DNA from 3 places in the Pseudochelatococcus lubricantis genome. Region 1 is predicted to be linked to each of the others. Evidence: riboswitches for the same ligand, from Rfam matches in the RefSeq annotation. Region 1 holds a riboswitch; each other region holds the start of a gene.
What was found. Region 1 has a riboswitch for thiamine pyrophosphate ahead of ACFFJ7_RS05705 (ABC transporter permease). Riboswitches for the same ligand answer to the same signal wherever they lie in the genome.

Region 1 (5,965 bases):
ATCAAGGAACTGCTGGACTTCTTGCCTCTCATCTTGTCCTTGCCGCCGTCATACATGGTGCTGCGCGTCCTCACGATCATCGATCTGGCCTTTATCGGCGCGCTGGTCGTCATCGTCATCTTCTCGGGCTACAAGAACTTTGTCTCCACCAGAGCTGCGGACGAGCGGAACAGCTCTCCGGAGTGGATGGGCCAGATCGATTTCACCGGCCTCAAACTGAAGCTGATGTCATCCATCGTGGCTATTTCGTCCATTCAGTTGCTGAAGAACTTCATGGATGTGAGTCTTTACTCGGACAGGGAACTGGCCTGGATGGTGGGGCTGCACTTCGTGTTCGTTTTGACCGGTCCACTGCTGGCCGTGATCGAACGGTTATCGGGCGGCGACCGGAACGGGACCTGAAACAAGGCACGCCGCGGCACAGAACACCCCGCCGCAGTTCTGCGTTTTCGGGAATCGCGGCCGGCTGCCCTCTGCCGCCTGTCCCGGCAGCACTTCCCGATCCAACATGGTGAGCGGCGATTACAGTAGCGCCGGCCTCGGCCTCTGGTCTGAGCGAATTACAACCAAATTCCAGAATGCTCGTTATAGTTGTACCGCTCCATTGGGCGTTGTTGGCTTTTTAATAAAGTATTCACCATCGCGGATATGCATACTCTATTCTTTATCAGCCATGCTATGCGCTCCTGGATTCATTTTTTGCTTTGACATACTGAAAGAATCAGGCAGCATTCTCTTGGGGGCCAATCAACGAGATTGCTATGATACCCGAAAATCACAGGAGACCTTGGACCGATGCAGAAAAAAAGCGACTTCAAGACCTCGCCGCCGCCAACACCCCTACCCGCATGATCAGCATCGAACTGGGCCGGTCCGAAGATTCGATACGTGTGAAAGCGGCTGCGGAAGGTATCCCCTTGAAAAGGACAAACCGAAAATCAGGCGAGACAACAACCTGACAACGGTTCCGTTCTAGATCCGGAATACAGGCGGCCAGCCCTGACCGGCCGTCGTTTTCTCCGGGACAGGCTTCGGACACCGGTAAACCCCGCGCAGTGCGGGGTTGAAGCACACACAGCGGCGCCGGCTTCGCATCGGCCGCCCTGTGGTCATGGCGCGGAGATCTGCGGCCCTGCCATGCTGACTGAATGCTGGACTCTCGTCGCGGTTCGATTACGCTCCCGGCGTCAATCGATCAGGAGTAACCGAATGAGCGATCAGAACAGCAAGATTTCCCATCTCTTCACCGAACTGACTGCACTCCGCATTGTGGTTCAGGGGCTTGTCGGCAGAAGAGCTCTTGAAACCAATGATCCGCGGCTCTTCATCGAGAATCTGAAAGCCGCCTCCATAGACGATCTTTCGCGCGCCAGCTTTTCAGAAGCGGTCGCAGAACACGACAATGCAATCAGGGATGGCGTTCGCGAAGAGATTGAACGCTTCCTCGGCGCACTGAATTTTCCGCAGAGAGCGGGGAACCCGTAAGCCGCGCCCACACACCGGGGCCTTTTCATCAACAGATCCCGGCTTCGAGATCAGGCGCATTCATCAAGCAAAGCAATGACGCTTCTCGACAAGAGCAACTCCAGCAAAAGCAGACGCTGCGCTTGCGCCCGGAAATATGTAAAAACAAAATGACAGGCTATTTTTGCGTTTCGGCGAAACGTAGAAGTGGCCAGGCGTAACCTGTCGAGAAGCGTCCCGGTCTGCTCGCCTCCGCTTGCGGAAACAACAGTCCCTGGCGACAGCTCCATCCTCGCCCGTGCCTTTGCTGCGCGGGGCCGGATGTCAGGGCGGCCATGCCTCGCGGTGTTGGCCGCCCCTATATCGCCATAGAAGGGCTGTTCACTCACCGGATAAGGAGAGGGAGGAGGCTCGCCATGAGATTTCCACGTCTTCTGCGCAGCATGGCTGTCATCGTCGCCGGTGTACTGCTATCCGGATGCGTCTCGTATGGATACGGCCCGGGGCCGGTCTATCATGACGGCTATGGCAGAGTTTATAGCGAGCGGTATGCCTACCCGGCACCCCGCGTCGTCCCGGCACCGCGATATCGTTACCAGCGCCAAGACTACAGGCCACGGCCGGGCTACTATTATCAGCCGCGCGTCTACCGCGCTCGTCCTGTATATGGGCCGCGGCCAGGCTACTACTATCGAGGCCATTACGGGTATTGGCGCTGAACGGCGAGAACCATGACGCGGCCGTGCGGACGGCGGCGCGCCCCGCATAAGGGCCGCCGGCCGCGGCAGCGAGGCACGTTCAGCGAACGTCGATATTGATATCGTCGAGCGAGGGCGCCTTCCCGATCAGCCCCTGCTCAACGAGAAACGTGCCGAAGCGTTCGTAGCGGCGCCGGTCGAGCGCGGCGGGACGCCTAGCGAAACGCGGCAGCGTATCGAACCACGCCCGGCGGTTAAGCTCGTTATCGAGGTCCGGATAGGCGGCAACGAACAGTTTCCACGCTTCCTCCGGATGATTGGTCAGATAGAGCGTTGCATCCTCGACCGCGGCAAGAAAGCGGGGCAGGCGGTCGTCCCCCTCCAGCGCCCGGCGCGTGACGAGGATGAGTTCGTCATAGGTCGGCACACCGTGCTCTTCGGGATAGAATATCCGGCCTTCACGCCCCTCCAGCCGCATTTGCGTCAGCTCGAAATTGCGGTAGCTGCCAACGGTCGCATCCACCTTGCCGCCGATGAGCGCCGGGGTAAGCGCGAAGTTGACGTTGACCAGTTCGACATCATCCATGACAACGCCGGCGCTGGAGAGCATCCTGCCGAGAAGCGCTGTCTCGAAGCCCGACACCGAATAGCCGATTTTCCTGCCCTTGAGATCGGCCAGCGTCCTGACCGGGCCATCGGCAAGGACGGTTATACCGTTCAGGGGCGTTTCCACGAGCGTCGCGAAGCGGACGATGGGCAGGCCGGCCGCATGGTCGAGATAGAGCGACGGCTGGTAATGAACGCCGACGTCGGCCTGGCCAGCGGCCACGAGACGCGGCACGGACGACGGATCGGAGGGAGCAACGAGTTCGACATCGAGCCCGGCCTTTTCGAACAGCCCCAGACGGTCAGCGACAACGAGGGGCGCGTGGTCCGGATTGACGAACCATTCGAGCAGGACTGTCAGCTTGTCCGCCGCACGGGTGGGGGTACTCACGGCCAGCGCCAGAGCGCCGAGCGCGATGGCGAGCAGGGGGATTTTTCTCATCGGTTCCTCCTTTGATGCGAAAACGGGTCGACGGGGCGCTCCAACAGCTGGCGCCCGGGCTTCAGGGACCAGAGCGTCACGGCTCCTGCTCATGCGCCCACGGCGCGACGCGGCGGGCCACCTCGTCGACAAGCGCACGCAGCGCGAGACTGAGCGCCGCGATGATCGCCATCGCAGCGAAGGCTGTCGCCGTCTGCATACGGGCATTCGCCTGCCCCATCACGAAACCGAGGCCGGCCGAGGCTCCCACCCATTCGCCGACGACCGCGCCGAGCGGGGCAAGCGGCGCCGCAACGCGCAGGCCCGTCATCAGCGCCGGCAGGGCGAGCGGCACGCGGATATCGACCAGCGTCCGCCAATGGCTGGCGCCAGTGAGCGCCGTTGCATCGAGAATGTCGCGATCGACGCGGCGCAGGCCATCGGCAAAGGCCGAGGCGACGGGGAAGAAGATGATGATCGTCGTCATAACCACTTTCGACAGCATGCCGAAACCGAACCAGACGACCAGCAGGGGGGCGATGACGAAAACCGGCAGGGCCTGCAGCACGAGCAGCATCGGCCATACAAGCCGCCCGAGTCTTGGCACCGCGGCGACAAAGAACGCCGCCAGCACGCCGAAGCTCGTGCCGAAAACGAAGCCGAGCGCGATTTCCGTCACCGTCGTCAGGCTGTGACGGGCAAGATAACCCGCTTGTGCGCCGAACACGGCAGCGACGTCGGCCACGGACGGCAGGATGTAACGGGGAGGCTGGAACACCCAGACCGCGCCCTGCCAGACGAGAATCAGCGCGATCAGGGTGCGCAACGCCGCGCCGGTCCGCGCCATGCCGTTCAACGCCTCGCGCGCGGGTGGCCGGGGTCGGCGAAGGGGCGAAAAGACAGAAAAACCACGACATTCGACTCCGCATCAGCCGCGCGGCGCGAACCGGCCAGAGCCTTGCCGCGCCAGTGACGATCCGGATTGTCCAATGCCAGGAAAAGGATATGGGCCGCCGCTTGTGCAGAGCGGGGCTTTCCGTTCCTACGCCGGTACGAACCGGATCAGGTTCAAGGGTCCGGCTCGCCGCCATCTCAGCACCGTTCGGTGCACCCCTCGGATAAGCAGAGCATTGGGTCAGGGCATGAAGGAAGTCAAGCCCCGCCCGCACGAAAGCGTTGGCACCAACCACCTGAGCGATCATGACAATTTTGGGGAAAGTGGCGCCGCTTGCGTGACCGCTGACCGCGCGGCCAAGGGCTTGATATCGTGAATGCCCGAGACGGGGAGCAGGACAGCACGATGTCCCGCTTGTGCCTGGAGCGCGTTCCGATCAGAATTCGCTCAAAATTCGGCAGCCCATAAACGCGGACGCATTGCCGTACACGCGCAACTTGACAATCAAGGAACATAACATGCTGATCCGAAACGAAATCGCCAGTGACATCCCGGCGATCCGTGCGGTTGTGACCGAGGCCATGCGGATGCTGCCGCAATCCACCGGAACCGAGGCGACCATCGTTGACAGGCTGCGGGCAGAGGATGCCCTTACCCTGTCGCTCGTGGCCGAAGACGGTGGTGAGGTGGTCGGCTATCTCGCCGCCTCGAAGGCGCGGATTGGATCGCAGGACGGCTGGGGCCTGATCGGCCCCCTTGCGGTCTTGCCGTCGAGGCACCGGCAGGGGATCGGCAGCGCCCTGATGGCCGAGGCGATCCTTCGATTGAGGGCGACCTGCCCGGGCGCGACCTTGGTAGGCGACCCCGGATATTATGGTCGTTTCGGCTTCAGGGCGTTTCCGGGGTTGCGGATAGATGGCTGCCCGCCAGAGGTAGTTCAGGCCTTGCCGTTCGATGCCACTGAACCGAGCGGCGAAGTGATCCATCACGCCGCATTCGGTCTGGATCAACAAGGTTGACAGCAGCCAGGGCCGCACATTTGACAGCGTGGCTCCGGCGCCCGCATTTCATCGCACACCCGGCTATTAGGCCTGAACTCTGATGAAGGCCATGCCAATAACCGCGCGGTGACCGCCCGGGATTGGCGCGAAAGACTTGCCGGGCTCACATAACTTTGGCGTTCAGCTTCGTTCGCCAGTGGAGCGCTCGCTCCTTCAGGTTCTTGTCGCGTATATAAGGAGACTCATCGGTTTCGATTTTTTCAATGACCTCGAAACTGAAATGAGCTTCGCCGTATTGACGCCACGCGGCCAGCAAATCCGGTCTTGGATGAGTACCTTGCCGAAGTGCGAACCATATGCGTGTCTGGATGGTTTCTATATCGGGCCATTGGCCGATCCAGATATCACCAGAGACGGCAGAGCGAATGGCATAAACACCACCCACCACCTTGCGCTCCTTGTAGGCGGCAACTGCCGCCTTCCTCTTTTCGCTGTTCATCTTAATACCCCGATCAATTCCCGATTCCGCAAACGGCCTCGCCGAGAAGCGCACCGGCAGCGATAATATTATCCGGGTTATATTGACGCAAGAATTTTATCCGGGTATTTAATGCCCGTGATCATATGGAGTTGACCAGTGCCTGACTATCTCTCGAAACCCTGCACCGCATTCGACGGTTATCGGCTGCTGTTGTCCGGGCCGTTGATCGAGGTCGCCCTCGCTGTAAAAGCGACGATCGAAACCGACGCCACGCGCGCAGTTCTGGTGTTCGACGATTTGACGGGACGTGTAATTGATCTTGATCTGCGCGGCTCCAAGGCCGAGATCATTGAAAGGCTATCGCGTTCCGCGCAGCAATCTGCCGAGCATTCTGCGGCT
Region 2 (5,965 bases), 480 kb from region 1:
GGTGGCGCGCAGCAGTTCCTCGACGTCCGGATACAGCAGTTCGCGGTCGCCGATTACCTCCACCTTCACCCAGTTGGTGCCAAGCGCCTCGCGCGCGAGTTCCGCCGTCAGCACGGCATCGCGCGCAGTCTGGCAACCCGCCGTGTTGGGCAGGAAATGCACCGCGCCGGCGAGCACGTCGACGAGGCTCTCGGCCGCACCTGTCAGGTCGATGCGGCGGATGGAGGCCGTGGTCATCTCGGTGCCGCTTGCCTTCACCGCGTCCAGCATCGCCTTCTGGTTGGGATAGCCCGCCGTGCCGAGGAACAGGCGCGATGTGAACGTGCGCCCGGCGATAACCAGCGGGTCGTCGTGAATGTCCGTTGCCATGATATCAGCCGCCCTGCCTTGCCTGCACGATCTCGATGCGGTCGTCGGCGTGCAGCGCCGTCAGCATCCACCTGTCGCGCGGCAGCACCGCGCCGTTCAGCGCCACCGCCACGCCGCGCGTGTCGAGGCCGATGTCGTGCCGGGCGAGAAGCGCCGCCAGCGTCGCGTCGCCGACCTGCTCGCTTCTGCCGTTTACACGCACCTGAATTTCACTCATTTTCCCGATCCCGGTTCGATCTTTTCAGCTTATGCCGCATGGGCATGAAAACGTTCCAGCGCGAAGGGCGCCGCCAGCGGATCGTGCTCGCCGTCCAGAATGAAGCGCGAGACGATGTCGGCCGTCACCGGCGTGAGCAGGATGCCGTTGCGGTGATGGCCCGTGGCGTAGACGAGGCCCGCGACCGGCCCTGGCCCCAGGATGGGCGCGTCGTCGCGGCTGCCGGGCCGGAAGCCCGCCCACGTCTCGATCAGCGGCAGTTCCTCGATGCCGGGCAGCGCGCGCCAGGCGTTCTGCAGCAGCGAGAGGATGCCGCCCGCCGTCAGCCTGTCGTCGAAGCCACGCTCCTCCGCCGTCGCGCCGACGATGAGCCGCCCGTCGATACGGGGCACGAGGTAGACGCCGGATGCCCAGACCACGTGGCGAATCAGCGGGTTACCTGCATCCATGCCAACCGCCAGCATCTGCCCCTTGATGGGCCGCACGGGCGGGCGAATGTCCGGCGTGAGTCCGCCGATACTGCGCGACCATGCGCCCGCCGCGAGCACGACGGTGGATGCCGCGTGGCGCTCGCCGCCGACTTCGACACCCGCCGCGCGGCCGTTTTCGATGACGATGCGCTCCACCGCCGCATCCTCGCGCAGGTCCACGCCGGCGCCGATTGCCGCGGCACGCAGGGCAGCGGCGAGTTTGCGGTTGTCGACCTGATGGTCCTCCGGGCTCCAGACCGCGCCGCTGGTGCTCGCCAGCAGCGGCTCTCGCGCGCGCACCTCGCCAGCCGGCAGCCATTCAACGGGCAGGCCGGCCTTTTCCTGCAGCGCGAAGTGGTGGCGAAGCCGCGCTTGCTCGTCGGCATTGAGCGCCACATGCAGCGTGCCCTCGCCGCGAAGACCGACCGACAGGCCGGTCGCGGTTTCGAGTTCGGCGGCGAAGCCCGGCCACAGGCGCTGGCTCTCGCGGTTGAGGGGCAGAAGCCAATCCTCGCCCGGCTCAAGCTCGGTGCAGGCGGCGAGCATGCCCGCCGCCGCATGGCTCGCGCCGCTGCCGGCCTTGCCCTTGTCGAAAACGGTGACGTGCGCCCCACGGCCGGCCAGTCGCCACGCGACCGACAGCCCGATGACACCGGCACCGACAATAATAATGGAGTCAGACGACTGCGTAACCAACGGCGCCTCCCTACGCTGGAATGACCCAGACAGGTTCGATGGGTATTATCTCAGCCGCGCCCGATGCGCGGCACCCCAGTGCCTATGGTTGGAACATCGTATCTTTTGCCGACTTTGGCAAGTGGAATCGCGCAAGAAGCAGGGTGCGGCGAGGAGCCTCAGGTCGCCGCGCCGTCCTCAAGCGCATCCTCGTCGTCGCGCAGCGCGTCATCGTCGCTGGGCGACGGCACCGAGAAGCTGCGCGGCAGGCGCCCGTCGAGGAAGCCCGCGCCCCTGAGGTCCTCAAGGCCGGGCAGTTCGTCGATGGAGGCAAGGCCGAAGTGGGAGAGAAATTCCGGCGTGGTGCCGTAGGTCACGGGGCGCCCGGGCGTGCGGCGGCGGCCGCGCAGCCTGATCCAGCCCGTTTCCATCAAGGTGTCGAGCGTGCCGCGCGAGGTGGCGACGCCACGGATTTCCTCGATCTCCGCCCGTGTCACAGGCTGGTGATAGGCAATGATCGCCAGCACCTCAAGCGCCGCGCGGGAAAGCCGGCGTGGCTCTTCCACCTCCCGCACCAGCGAAGGCGCTAGATCGGGCGCAGTGCGGAACGCCCACTTGCCCGCCACCCGCGCGAGAGTGACGCCGCGCCCTGCGTAGTCGGCTTCAAGCCGCGCGAGGATGCGCGCGAGATCGGCATCGCCGGGGATGCGCGCGGCAAGCTCCTCCTCCGCCACGGGTTCGCGCGAGGCGAACAGGATCGCCTCGACCACGCGCAGCGCGCGCGCTTCGGCAGCGCTGTTGCCGTGGTCCGTCATGCCACCTCCCGCACCGTGTCCGGGTCCCCGCTGTGTGGCGCGCCGGCACGCCGGCGCAGCATGAGGGGGGCAAACGGCGCGTCCTGCCGGATGTCGACGTGGCCCTCGCGCACCATCTCCAGCATCGCCGAGAGGGCGGACGCGCGCACCGTGGCGCGCATGGCGGGCGTCGCCATGTAGCTTTCGAGCCATGGGTCGAGCATCGTCCATTCGATCGCCCCGCCGACGAGGCGCTGCAAGGCCTCGCGCGCCTCCGCCAGCGACCACACCGTCCGCTTCTGCAAGGTGACGCGGGCGTTGACCATCCGCTGCCGGTTGTCCGTATAGGCCCGCAGCAGTTCGAACAGGGAAACGTTCCACTTCGCGCGCGGGACGATCGCCATTTCCTCCGGCGCGCCGCGCGCCAGCACATCGCGCCCGAGGCGCGGCCGTCCGGCGAGCTGTTGCGCAGCGCGGCGGATCGCCTCCAGCCGCCGCAGACGCAGCGCCAGCACGGTGGCCAGATCCTCCGCCACCGGCTCCTCCGCCGGCGCGGGCGCGGGCAGAAGCAGGCGGGATTTCAGGAAGGCGAGCCACGCCGCCATCACCAGATAGTCGGCGGCGAGTTCAAGGCGCAACTGGCGGGCGGCCTCGATGAAGGCGAGATACTGCTCCACCAGCGCCAGAATGGATATCTGCGTGAGGTCGACCTTCTGGCGGCGCGCGAGTTCGAGCAGCAGGTCGAGCGGCCCCTCGAAGCCGTCGACATCGACGATCAGCGCGGGCTCCGCCTCGCGCTGCTGCGGCGCGTCGAAATCGTCCGACATGGTATCCGCGCGGGATGCCCCGTCCGCCACTCTTGCCAGTTCCCTTTATCGCAGCAGTTCAGCCATGGCGGCCGGATGCCGCTCCGTCCATCTTGCTTGCACGTGATCTGTCCGAAAAGTGGCAGCCACTCTTCCGGATCATGCGTCGGAGCGCGCGCGCCCTTCCGTCGGATCGCCCTGCGCCGGCGCAACCGCGCTGACGAGAGGATTGGTGCTGGCGGGCCGATTTGCAAGTGCGGCGGCGACCGCGGCCTCGAACCGCAGGCGCTCATCCACAGGATCGAAGGCTTCCGGCGGATGCTCCAGCAGACCGAGCGCCCGCGCGGCGCGGACGGCGGCCTCCCCGGCGAGGTCGGGCGCGGCGGCGGCGAGTTCCCGCATCTCCGGCAGGACGCCGTTGCAATGCAGCGCGATGTCACAACCGGCAGCGAGCGCGGCAACTGCCCGTTCGCCGATGGTTCCCGAGAGCGCGTTCATCGACAGGTCGTCCGTCAGCAACAGGCCGCCGAAGCCGATGTGGCCGCGCACGATACGCTCGATCACGATGGGCGACACGGTCGCCGGCCGGTCCGGGTCGACGGCGGCATAGACGACATGCGCCGTCATGGCGAGCGGCGCGTCGGCGAGCGCGCGGAACGGCACGAAGTCGTGCGCGGCAAGCTCCGCCTCGCTCGCTTCCACGACGGGCAGCGCCCTGTGGCTGTCGGCGTTGCCCCGCCCGTGTCCGGGAATATGCTTGACGACCGGCAGCACGCCGCCGGCGAGATATCCCGCCATCGCCGCACGACCCAGCGCTGCGACGCGCTGCGGTTCCGTGGCATAGGCGCGGTCGCCGATCACGTCGTTCGCGCCCGCGACGGGCACGTCGAGCACGGGCGCGCAATTGGCGGTGATGCCGACGGCACGCAGATCCGCCGCGATCAGGCGCGCGCCGAGACGAGCGAACTCGCTCTCCATCAGGCCATAGACCGCGCCCGGCGGATAGGACGGCCAGTGCGGCGCGCCGAGGCGCTGGACACGTCCGCCTTCCTGATCGACGAAAACCGGCGCCTCAGGTCGGCCGACGCTCTCGCGCAGCGCCGCCGTCAGCGCCCGCACCTGATCGGGAGAGACCACATTGCGCCTGAAAAGGATGAACCCCCAGGGATCGGCGCTGCGGAAAAGCGCGCGTTCCTCATCCGTCAGCGTGGGGCCAGCACAGCCCAGAACCAGCGCTTTCATGCAACCAAACCCGTATCCATCGCCAGCGTATCGCCGCTATCTGCTGCCCGGCCTCTGGCCGGACATGCGGAAGCGTCCGCCGGTCCGTCAGACCGGCAAACGCCCCGCGTTTTCCTCATCGCGGCCTTCACGCCTCAGTTGCGCGCCACGAAGCACTGACCGCCCGAGGCCTGGATGCGTACGCACAGCGCCGTCGCGGCATCGCGCGTGGGGAAGGAACCGACCCGCAGGCGGTAGATGGTGCGTCCGCCAGCCTGCGCGCGCACGATATTGGGCGAGTAGCCGGAGAGTTCCCCGTGGCGACGCTGCAGGGAGGCGAACAGGTTGCGCGCCTCGCCCTCGCTGCCGGGGGCCGCGAGTTGCACCGTGAAGTTGCCGCCGGCCGCCGTGGGCGAGACGGGCTGCGGCGCGGCAGGCGCCGGCGCGGCCGCGACCTGCTGGTTGGGGCGGCCGGCCTGCGGGCTGATCTGCAGCGGCGCGATCTGCATGGGCGCGCGCGTCGCCGGACGGTTGACGCCGGCCGGACGCGGAACGGGCGCCGCCGCAGGCGTTGCAGCGGCGGGCTCCGCGACGGCAGGCGCGGTCACGGCGGGCGTTGCCGGCGACGAGGTTTCCGGCGTTGCCGTGGCGAGCTGCTCGATGGTGGGCGCGGCGGGCGCCGGCGCCGTGGGTGTTGCCCGCCCGTTCGACGGCAGGATGCTGCCGTCGGGGCGCACGGACACGGTGCGCACGCGCTTCGGCTCGCCGAGCGCGACCATGGCCGGGCTCGTGGGCTCCGGTGCCTCGGGCAGCGTCACGTCCGCCGCGGCGCCGGGCGGCGTCGTGGTCGTGGTTTCGCCCGCCTGCGGCATGGCCTGGCCCTGCTGGCCCAGCACCTGATTGATGTCGACGGGCTGCTCGCGATTGTCGACCACCACCGAGCCCTCGCCGGTCGGCGCCTGGTTGGTGTGCTCGTATATCGCCTTGTTTGTATTGGGTATTTCCGCACCGCCGGGGGTTTCGGGCTCAACCTTCACCGGCTGGCCGTCAGCGGTGATGACAGGCGGCTCGCCGCTGGCGCTCTCTCCGCTGCCGCCCCTGAACATCAGCGTACCCGCCAGCGCCACGGCGCCGAGACCGAGCGCGACGGCCGCGATGACGAGGCCGCGGCGACGGCGCGGCGCCGGCTCCGCATAGCCCACATCGGCATAGCCGTCTTCGTAACCGTCATCCGCTGCCTGCTGGCGGCCGTCATCGGCGTAAACGCCGTAACCGTCCTGCTGCGCGCCATAGCCATTTTGCGCGGGGGCGGCCTGCGTGCCGTAACCGTCCCATTCCCGCTCGTCGGGGCCGGGCGCGTTGCCGGAGGCGGCAAGCTGGTACGCATCCTGTGCGTAATAGTCGTCGGCGGAA
Region 3 (5,965 bases), on a different contig from region 1:
GCCCGGTGATGATGCCGGAACGGATGGCGATATCAACCTCCGCAAGGGCGAATTCGCCTTTGCCCTGTTCCGGGTAGCGATGGCCCAGACCCCGGAGCAGGACGGCCGGCTCGCTCATGGTTTCGGCTGCGCCTCGTCCGCGAGGCGCACCGTCACCGGCATGCCCTGCCGCAGCCGGTCGTCGGCGTTGTCGACGACGATGCGCAGCCGGTAGACCAGCGCGGTGCGCAGATCCTGCGTCTCCACCTGCTTCGGCGTGAACTCCGCCCGCGGCGAGACGAAGCCGACCGTGCCGGCGTAGGGCTCGCCGGGACGGGCATCCGTATAGACGAGCACCTTCGTACCCGGCGCAACGCGGCCGAGATCGGGCTCCCGTGCGTAGGCACGCACGCGCACCGGGCGATCCAGCGAGAGCGTGACGACCGTCGTGCCGGCGGCAACCATGGTACCGGGCTCGACGGCGCGCGTCAGGACGGTTCCAGCGCTCGGCGACGCCAGTGTCGCGTCGTGCAGCTGCAGGTCCGCCGCATCGCGCTGCGCCTGCGCCGCCTGCCGCTGCGCCGCCGCCTGCGCCAGTTCCTCCGGGCGGGCGCCGTTGCGTGCGGCGAGGTAGGCCTGCTGCGCGGCTTCAAGCCCGGCATTGGCCTGATCGCGCGCCGCGCGCGCGTTGTCGAGCGCCTGCCGGGAGCTTATGTTCGTCGTCTGCAATGTCCGCTGGCGCTCGAACGTCGTCTGCGCGTTGGCCGCAGCGGCGCGAAGGCCTTCCGCCTGCGCCCCGAGCCTCGCGATGTCCTCGGCGCGCGTACCCGCCTTCAGAAGCGCCTCGTTCGCCTGCGCGGCGGCGAGCGCACCATCCGCCTGCGCCAGCGCCTGCCGGAGCGGCTCGGGGTCAATCCGCGCGACGACCTGCCCGGCGACGACACGGTCGCCCTCGTCCACCTCCACACGGTCGACGCGCCCGGCGACCCGGAACGACAGGTTGACCTCGCGGATGTCGACGTTGCCGCCGAGCGTCAGCACCTGCCCCCGGGGTTGCCGGCTATCCCAGTAATACGCCCCGCCGCCGGCCAGAGCGGCGGCGATAAGCAGGATGATGAGGGTTCCGTGCTTCATGTCGAAGGATTCCCGATACCTGTGAACACGATAATGACCTGCCAGTCATTTTTCAATGATAAAATGACTGGCAGGTCATTTTGTTTCATGCCACTATCCGCCTGTGACGGAACAGCTCATGACAGACCAGCAACGCCCCGACGCTCCGGAAACATCCGCACCGGCGGAACCCGAAGCGGTGAAACCCGCATCCGACCGTATGCGCCTTAAAAAGCAGGTGAAGCGCGCCGCCATCCTGCGGGCGGCCGTGGACGAGTTCACCGAGAGAGGTTTCGCGAACGCGCGGCTTTCTTCGGTGGCCGAGCGGGCCGGCGTCGCCAAGGGCACGCTCTACCTGTATTTCAGGAGCAAGGAAGACCTCTTCGCAGGCGTCGTGCACGAGACGCTGCTGCCGCCGGAAGGAGACCGGGACGGAAAGAGCGGAACAGACGCCTCCCCAGTCGAAGCCTTCCGTGCCTTCATGCTCGGGGCCGTGGCGGATTTGCAGAATTCCGGCAGGGCGGGCGTCGCGCTCGTCGCCCTGACAGAAGGACATCACTTCCCGCAACTTGTGGATATCTACATCCAGGCGGTTCTGGAGCCGATCCTGCAGCGCATCTCGAAGCTGATGGAGGACGGAAGCACACCCCGGCTGGACGCTATCCGCCGCTTTCCCCAGCTCCTCGTTGCCCCCGTTGTCACCGGTCTGCTGTGGAACAGGTTCATGACCAAGCACCCGCCGGTCGATCTCGTCGAGATCGTCGACGCGCAGCTGTCGCTGGTCCTCGGAGACGCGGAACGGCGCGAGGACGAGCCGGACGAAGCCACCGGAACGGAACGTTAACCGACAGCGCAAATATCGCTGCCCGCGCCCCGGCTTTGTGTTATGAAGGCCGCTACCGAGGGGTGCCCCGACAAGGGGCTGAGATACTGCTGGCCCGGAATCCGTCGATAACGCGCAGCGCAGTGACCCTTTGAACCTGATCCGGGTCATGCCGGCGAAGGGACGGGTCTGTTAGCCTCACTCCTTCGCCGGCCTCCCATGCGAGGCCGCCATGAATACAGCAGAAAACACGGAAAACCCCGCCCCTTCTCCGGACGGCCGGGCACGCGGTCCCGTCGCGGCGGTCATCGCCGTCGTGTTTCACGAGGGTCGGGTGCTGCTTGTGCGGCGGGCGAATCCTCCCGACGCCGGCCTGTGGGGATTCCCGGGCGGGAAAATCGAAGCAGGCGAAGCGATCGCGGACGCAGCCGTACGCGAGCTGCTGGAAGAAACCGGCGTCCGTGGAGAGGCGCGGCGCGTGCTGACCGCCCTCGACGCCTTCGACCGCGCGGCCGATGGCCGGCTTCGCCGTCACTTCATCCTGATCGCCGTCCTTTGCCGCTGGATAGCGGGTGAGCCCGTCGCGGCGGATGACGCGCTGGAAGCGCGGTGGTTCACTCCCGATGAACTCGACGACGCCAGCCTGCCGCTGAGCCGCGACGTGGCCGACGTCGCGCGGCGAGCCGCGGGCATTGCCGAAGACAGTTTGCCATGATCGCCAGAAAAGGAACAACACGATGAGCGACGACACCTTCACCGAAATCCTGCGCCGCGCCAACGAAGCCACATGGTCGCAGGCCGTGCAGCACCGCTTCGTCCGGGAGCTGTTCGACGGCGCCGTTCCCGATGGCGTGATGGCGCGCTATCTGATCCAGGATCACCGTTTTCTCGACAGCTTCCTGACGCTTCTGGGCGCAGCGATCGCCACCGCGGACAGCTTCGAGGCGCGGTTGCGCTTCGGCCGCTTCGCCGGCATGGTCTCCGGCGAGGAGAACACCTATTTTCTGCGCGCCTTCGAGGCGTTGGGCGTGAGCGAGGCGCGCCGCGCGGAAGAGCCGGACACGGCGCCAACTGCCGGCTTCAAGGCCCTGATGCGGGAGGCGGCAGGCACGCGCGACTATGCTGCGGTGCTCGCCGTGCTCGTTGTGGCGGAATGGCTCTATCTCGACTGGGCCTCCCGCGCGCCGCAGCCGCTGCCGGACAACTTCGTCCACGCCGAATGGGTGACCCTGCACGACAATCCGTTCTTCCGCGATTTCGTGGCTTTCCTGCGCGGGGAACTCGACCGCGTTGGACCGCAGGCGAGCGACACGGCGCACGATTTCTTCCGCCGCGCGGTCGCGCTCGAACTGGCGTTCTTCGACGCCGCCCATGACGTTTGAGGAGCACACTGACATGACTGTTTTCGAGCGCCTGAAGGAAGCCGCCCGCGAAGACTGGACACGCTATGTCGACCACGCCTTCATCCGCAGGATGGAAGCGGGAACCCTGCCGGAGGCGGTGTTCCGCGCCTATCTCGTGCAGGATTACCTGTTCCTGATCCAGTTCGCGCGCGCCTATGCGCTGGCGGTCTACAAGAGCCGGTCGCTGGAGGACATGCGCACGGCGCAGACCACGCTCAACGTGATCATGGACGAGATGAAGCTGCACGTGCGCCTGTGCGAACGCTGGAACCTGTCGCCCGCCGCGCTCGAAGCCGCGCCCGAGCATCAGGCAACTGTTGCCTACACGCGCTATGTGCTCGATTGCGGCCTTTCGGGCGACCTGCTCGACCTGCATGTCTCGCTCGCCCCCTGCGTGATCGGCTATGCAGAAATCGGCAAGCGGCTCGCCCCGGCGGTGGACGCTGCCGCCGACCATCCCTACCGGGAGTGGATCGGCGAATATGCTGGCGCGTGTTTTCAGGAAGCGGCCGGCGCTGCCATCGCCCACATCGACCGCCTGGCGGAACGCGCACTGACGGCGCGGCGCTTCGACGAACTCGTAGGCATCTTCGCCAAGGCATCACGCCTGGAGGCGGATTTCTGGCAGATGGCGTTCGACATCGCTGAGGAACGGCGCAACGATCCCGCCGGATAGCGCTCTCAGGGCTTGTAGGCTTCGATGCGCTCGGCCGTCAGGGTATAGCCGATCTCCGCCAGCTCGGTTGCCGTCGCGGCGGTGGCGAGCGCGCCCGTCACCCGCACGGGCTCGAACAGGTCGCTGATCTCATAGGGGCGCGCGGTGGTGACCAGCACGAGCTGGTTCGCGGGCGGCGGCGGCACGTGAATGCAGGCGCCGACATACGGCACAAGGATGAACGTCACGACGCCCGTGCCCGAATGTTCGAGCGGCACCACGAAACCCGGAATGCGCACCGTCTTGCCGTTCCACTCAGTCCGCACTCCCGACGAGACCGGCTGCTGGCGGGCGAGAGGCGCCGCGTCGTGCTGGATCACGCCGCTGAGCGCGGGCGGACGGGACGGCACGCCCGCAGGAAGCAGATCGTCCCACGTCAGTTCGACAACTTCCTTCGCGCGGGCCGGCTCCGCGAGGAGCAGGCACGCGGCCAGCCCGCCGCCGAAGCCGCGCCGGGAGAGACTGTTGCTCATGTTTGCGCACCTCATATTTTCACCATCATGCCGTCGGCCAGCGAAAGCCTGTAGGCTCGCAGGGCCGGAAGCAGGCTGACCAGCGTGGCCGCACCCACGACACCGAGCAACACCAGAACTTCGCGCACGCCGGGCGGCTCCAGCGGTAGCCAGAGGCCGAAGGCCGCGTCGATCCACGGCTGTGCCACGGCCAGCGCGGCGTAAAGCAGGGCTGCGCCCAGCATGGCGCCGATGGCCGCCATCAGAGCCGCTTCCAGCACGAAAAGCCCGAGGATCGTCGCGGGACGCGCCCCCATGGCGCGGAAGATCGCCATCTCGCGCCGCCGCTCGTTGAGGCTCGCGAAGATCATCGCCATCATGCCGATCAACGCGGTGATGACCACCATGGCGGATACGCCGACCAGCGCCGTCTCCGCCACGCCGACGATCTGCCAGAGTTCCTGCAGCGCCAGCCCCGGCAGCACGGCGAGCAACGGTTCCTCGGGATACTGATTGATCCAGCGCTGGAGCTGGAAAACCTGCAGCCGCGACCGCACGCCGACCATGGCGGCCGTGATGGCGGTAGGCGTCAGATCCATCTGCCGGATCGCCTCCACCGGCGTCGTCTGGCCGGGTATCTTCGCGCCGCTCTTCCAGTCCACGTGGATGGCCTCGATCGCCTCCAGGCCGACGATCACGGTGCGGTCGACAGGCGTGCCGGTCTTCGCCAGAACGCCGGCAACGCGGAAGGGCTGGTCCGCATGCTCCGAGAAGGAGGCGAGGCCATGCGCGACGACGATCGGATCGCCGACCGAATAGCCGAGCGTCGCCGCGACGTCGGCGCCGACCACGGCGTCGTAAAGATCGTCGAGCCCCCGCCCCTGCGCGAAGGCGAGCGAGCGGCCGCCGCGATACTTGTAGCGCACGAAGAACTCCGCCGTCGTGCCCATGACGCGGAACTGGCGATGGCTGTCGCCGAGCGAGATCGGCACGATCCACGCCACCTCCGGCCGGGCAGCGATGTCCCGGTAGCTCTTCCACGTCACGTTGTTGGTGGCGTTGCCGATACGGAAGACGGAGTAGAGCAGGAGCTGGACCGAACCCGAGCGCGCGCCCACGATGAGATCGGTGTCCGAGATCGTATCGGCGAAGCTCGCCCGCGCGCCCGTGCGCACCTTCTCGACGCCGAGAAACAGGGCAACCGACAGCGCGATGGCGAGGATCGTCATGCCGACGGTGAGCGAGCGGGCAAGAAGCGAGGCAAAGGCAAGGCGCAGGATCATGCCGCCATCCTCCCCGTCGTGGCGATGCCGGACAGGTCCAGGACGCGGTCGAAGCGCGCGCCCAGCCGCTCGTCGTGGCTGACCATCAGCAGGGAGGTGCCGCCCTCCCGGCACCGGGCGAAGAGCAGGTCGAGGAAGGCGTTCTGCGTGCCGGCGTCCAGCGCCGACGTCGGCTCGTCCGCCACGATCAGCGGCGG

Region 2: it holds a riboswitch for thiamine pyrophosphate, as region 1 does, so the genes downstream of both, thiO (glycine oxidase ThiO) here and ACFFJ7_RS05705 (ABC transporter permease) in region 1, are expected to answer to the same signal.
Region 3: it holds a riboswitch for thiamine pyrophosphate, as region 1 does, so the genes downstream of both, ACFFJ7_RS15810 (NUDIX hydrolase) here and ACFFJ7_RS05705 (ABC transporter permease) in region 1, are expected to answer to the same signal.

What each region holds. Positions count from the first base shown of each region.
Region 1 covers NZ_JBHLXC010000002.1:614,757-620,721, reverse strand. The annotation lists gene ACFFJ7_RS05720 (TIGR00645 family protein) at 1-402, shown strand, start outside; gene ACFFJ7_RS05715 (hypothetical protein) at 1,210-1,485, shown strand; gene ACFFJ7_RS05710 (ABC transporter substrate-binding protein) at 2,263-3,210, opposite strand; gene ACFFJ7_RS05705 (ABC transporter permease) at 3,287-4,036, opposite strand; TPP riboswitch at 4,212-4,314, opposite strand; gene ACFFJ7_RS05700 (GNAT family N-acetyltransferase) at 4,603-5,103, shown strand; gene ACFFJ7_RS05695 (GIY-YIG nuclease family protein) at 5,249-5,584, opposite strand; gene ACFFJ7_RS05690 (DUF2239 family protein) at 5,723-5,965, shown strand, end outside.
Region 2 covers NZ_JBHLXC010000002.1:1,093,444-1,099,408, reverse strand. The annotation lists gene ACFFJ7_RS07770 (thiazole synthase) at 1-369, opposite strand, end outside; gene thiS (sulfur carrier protein ThiS) at 374-586, opposite strand; gene thiO (glycine oxidase ThiO) at 616-1,752, opposite strand; TPP riboswitch at 1,742-1,840, opposite strand; gene scpB (SMC-Scp complex subunit ScpB) at 1,911-2,546, opposite strand; gene ACFFJ7_RS07750 (segregation and condensation protein A) at 2,543-3,352, opposite strand; gene nagZ (beta-N-acetylhexosaminidase) at 3,491-4,573, opposite strand; gene ACFFJ7_RS07740 (SPOR domain-containing protein) at 4,708-5,965, opposite strand, start outside.
Region 3 covers NZ_JBHLXC010000012.1:48,026-53,990, forward strand. The annotation lists gene ACFFJ7_RS15795 (ATP-binding cassette domain-containing protein) at 1-118, opposite strand, end outside; gene hlyD (secretion protein HlyD) at 115-1,113, opposite strand; gene ACFFJ7_RS15805 (TetR/AcrR family transcriptional regulator) at 1,232-1,936, shown strand; TPP riboswitch at 1,985-2,116, shown strand; gene ACFFJ7_RS15810 (NUDIX hydrolase) at 2,148-2,630, shown strand; gene ACFFJ7_RS15815 (TenA family protein) at 2,653-3,297, shown strand; gene tenA (thiaminase II) at 3,311-3,994, shown strand; gene ACFFJ7_RS15825 (DUF3299 domain-containing protein) at 4,000-4,506, opposite strand; gene ACFFJ7_RS15830 (ABC transporter permease) at 4,518-5,768, opposite strand; gene ACFFJ7_RS15835 (ABC transporter ATP-binding protein) at 5,765-5,965, opposite strand, start outside.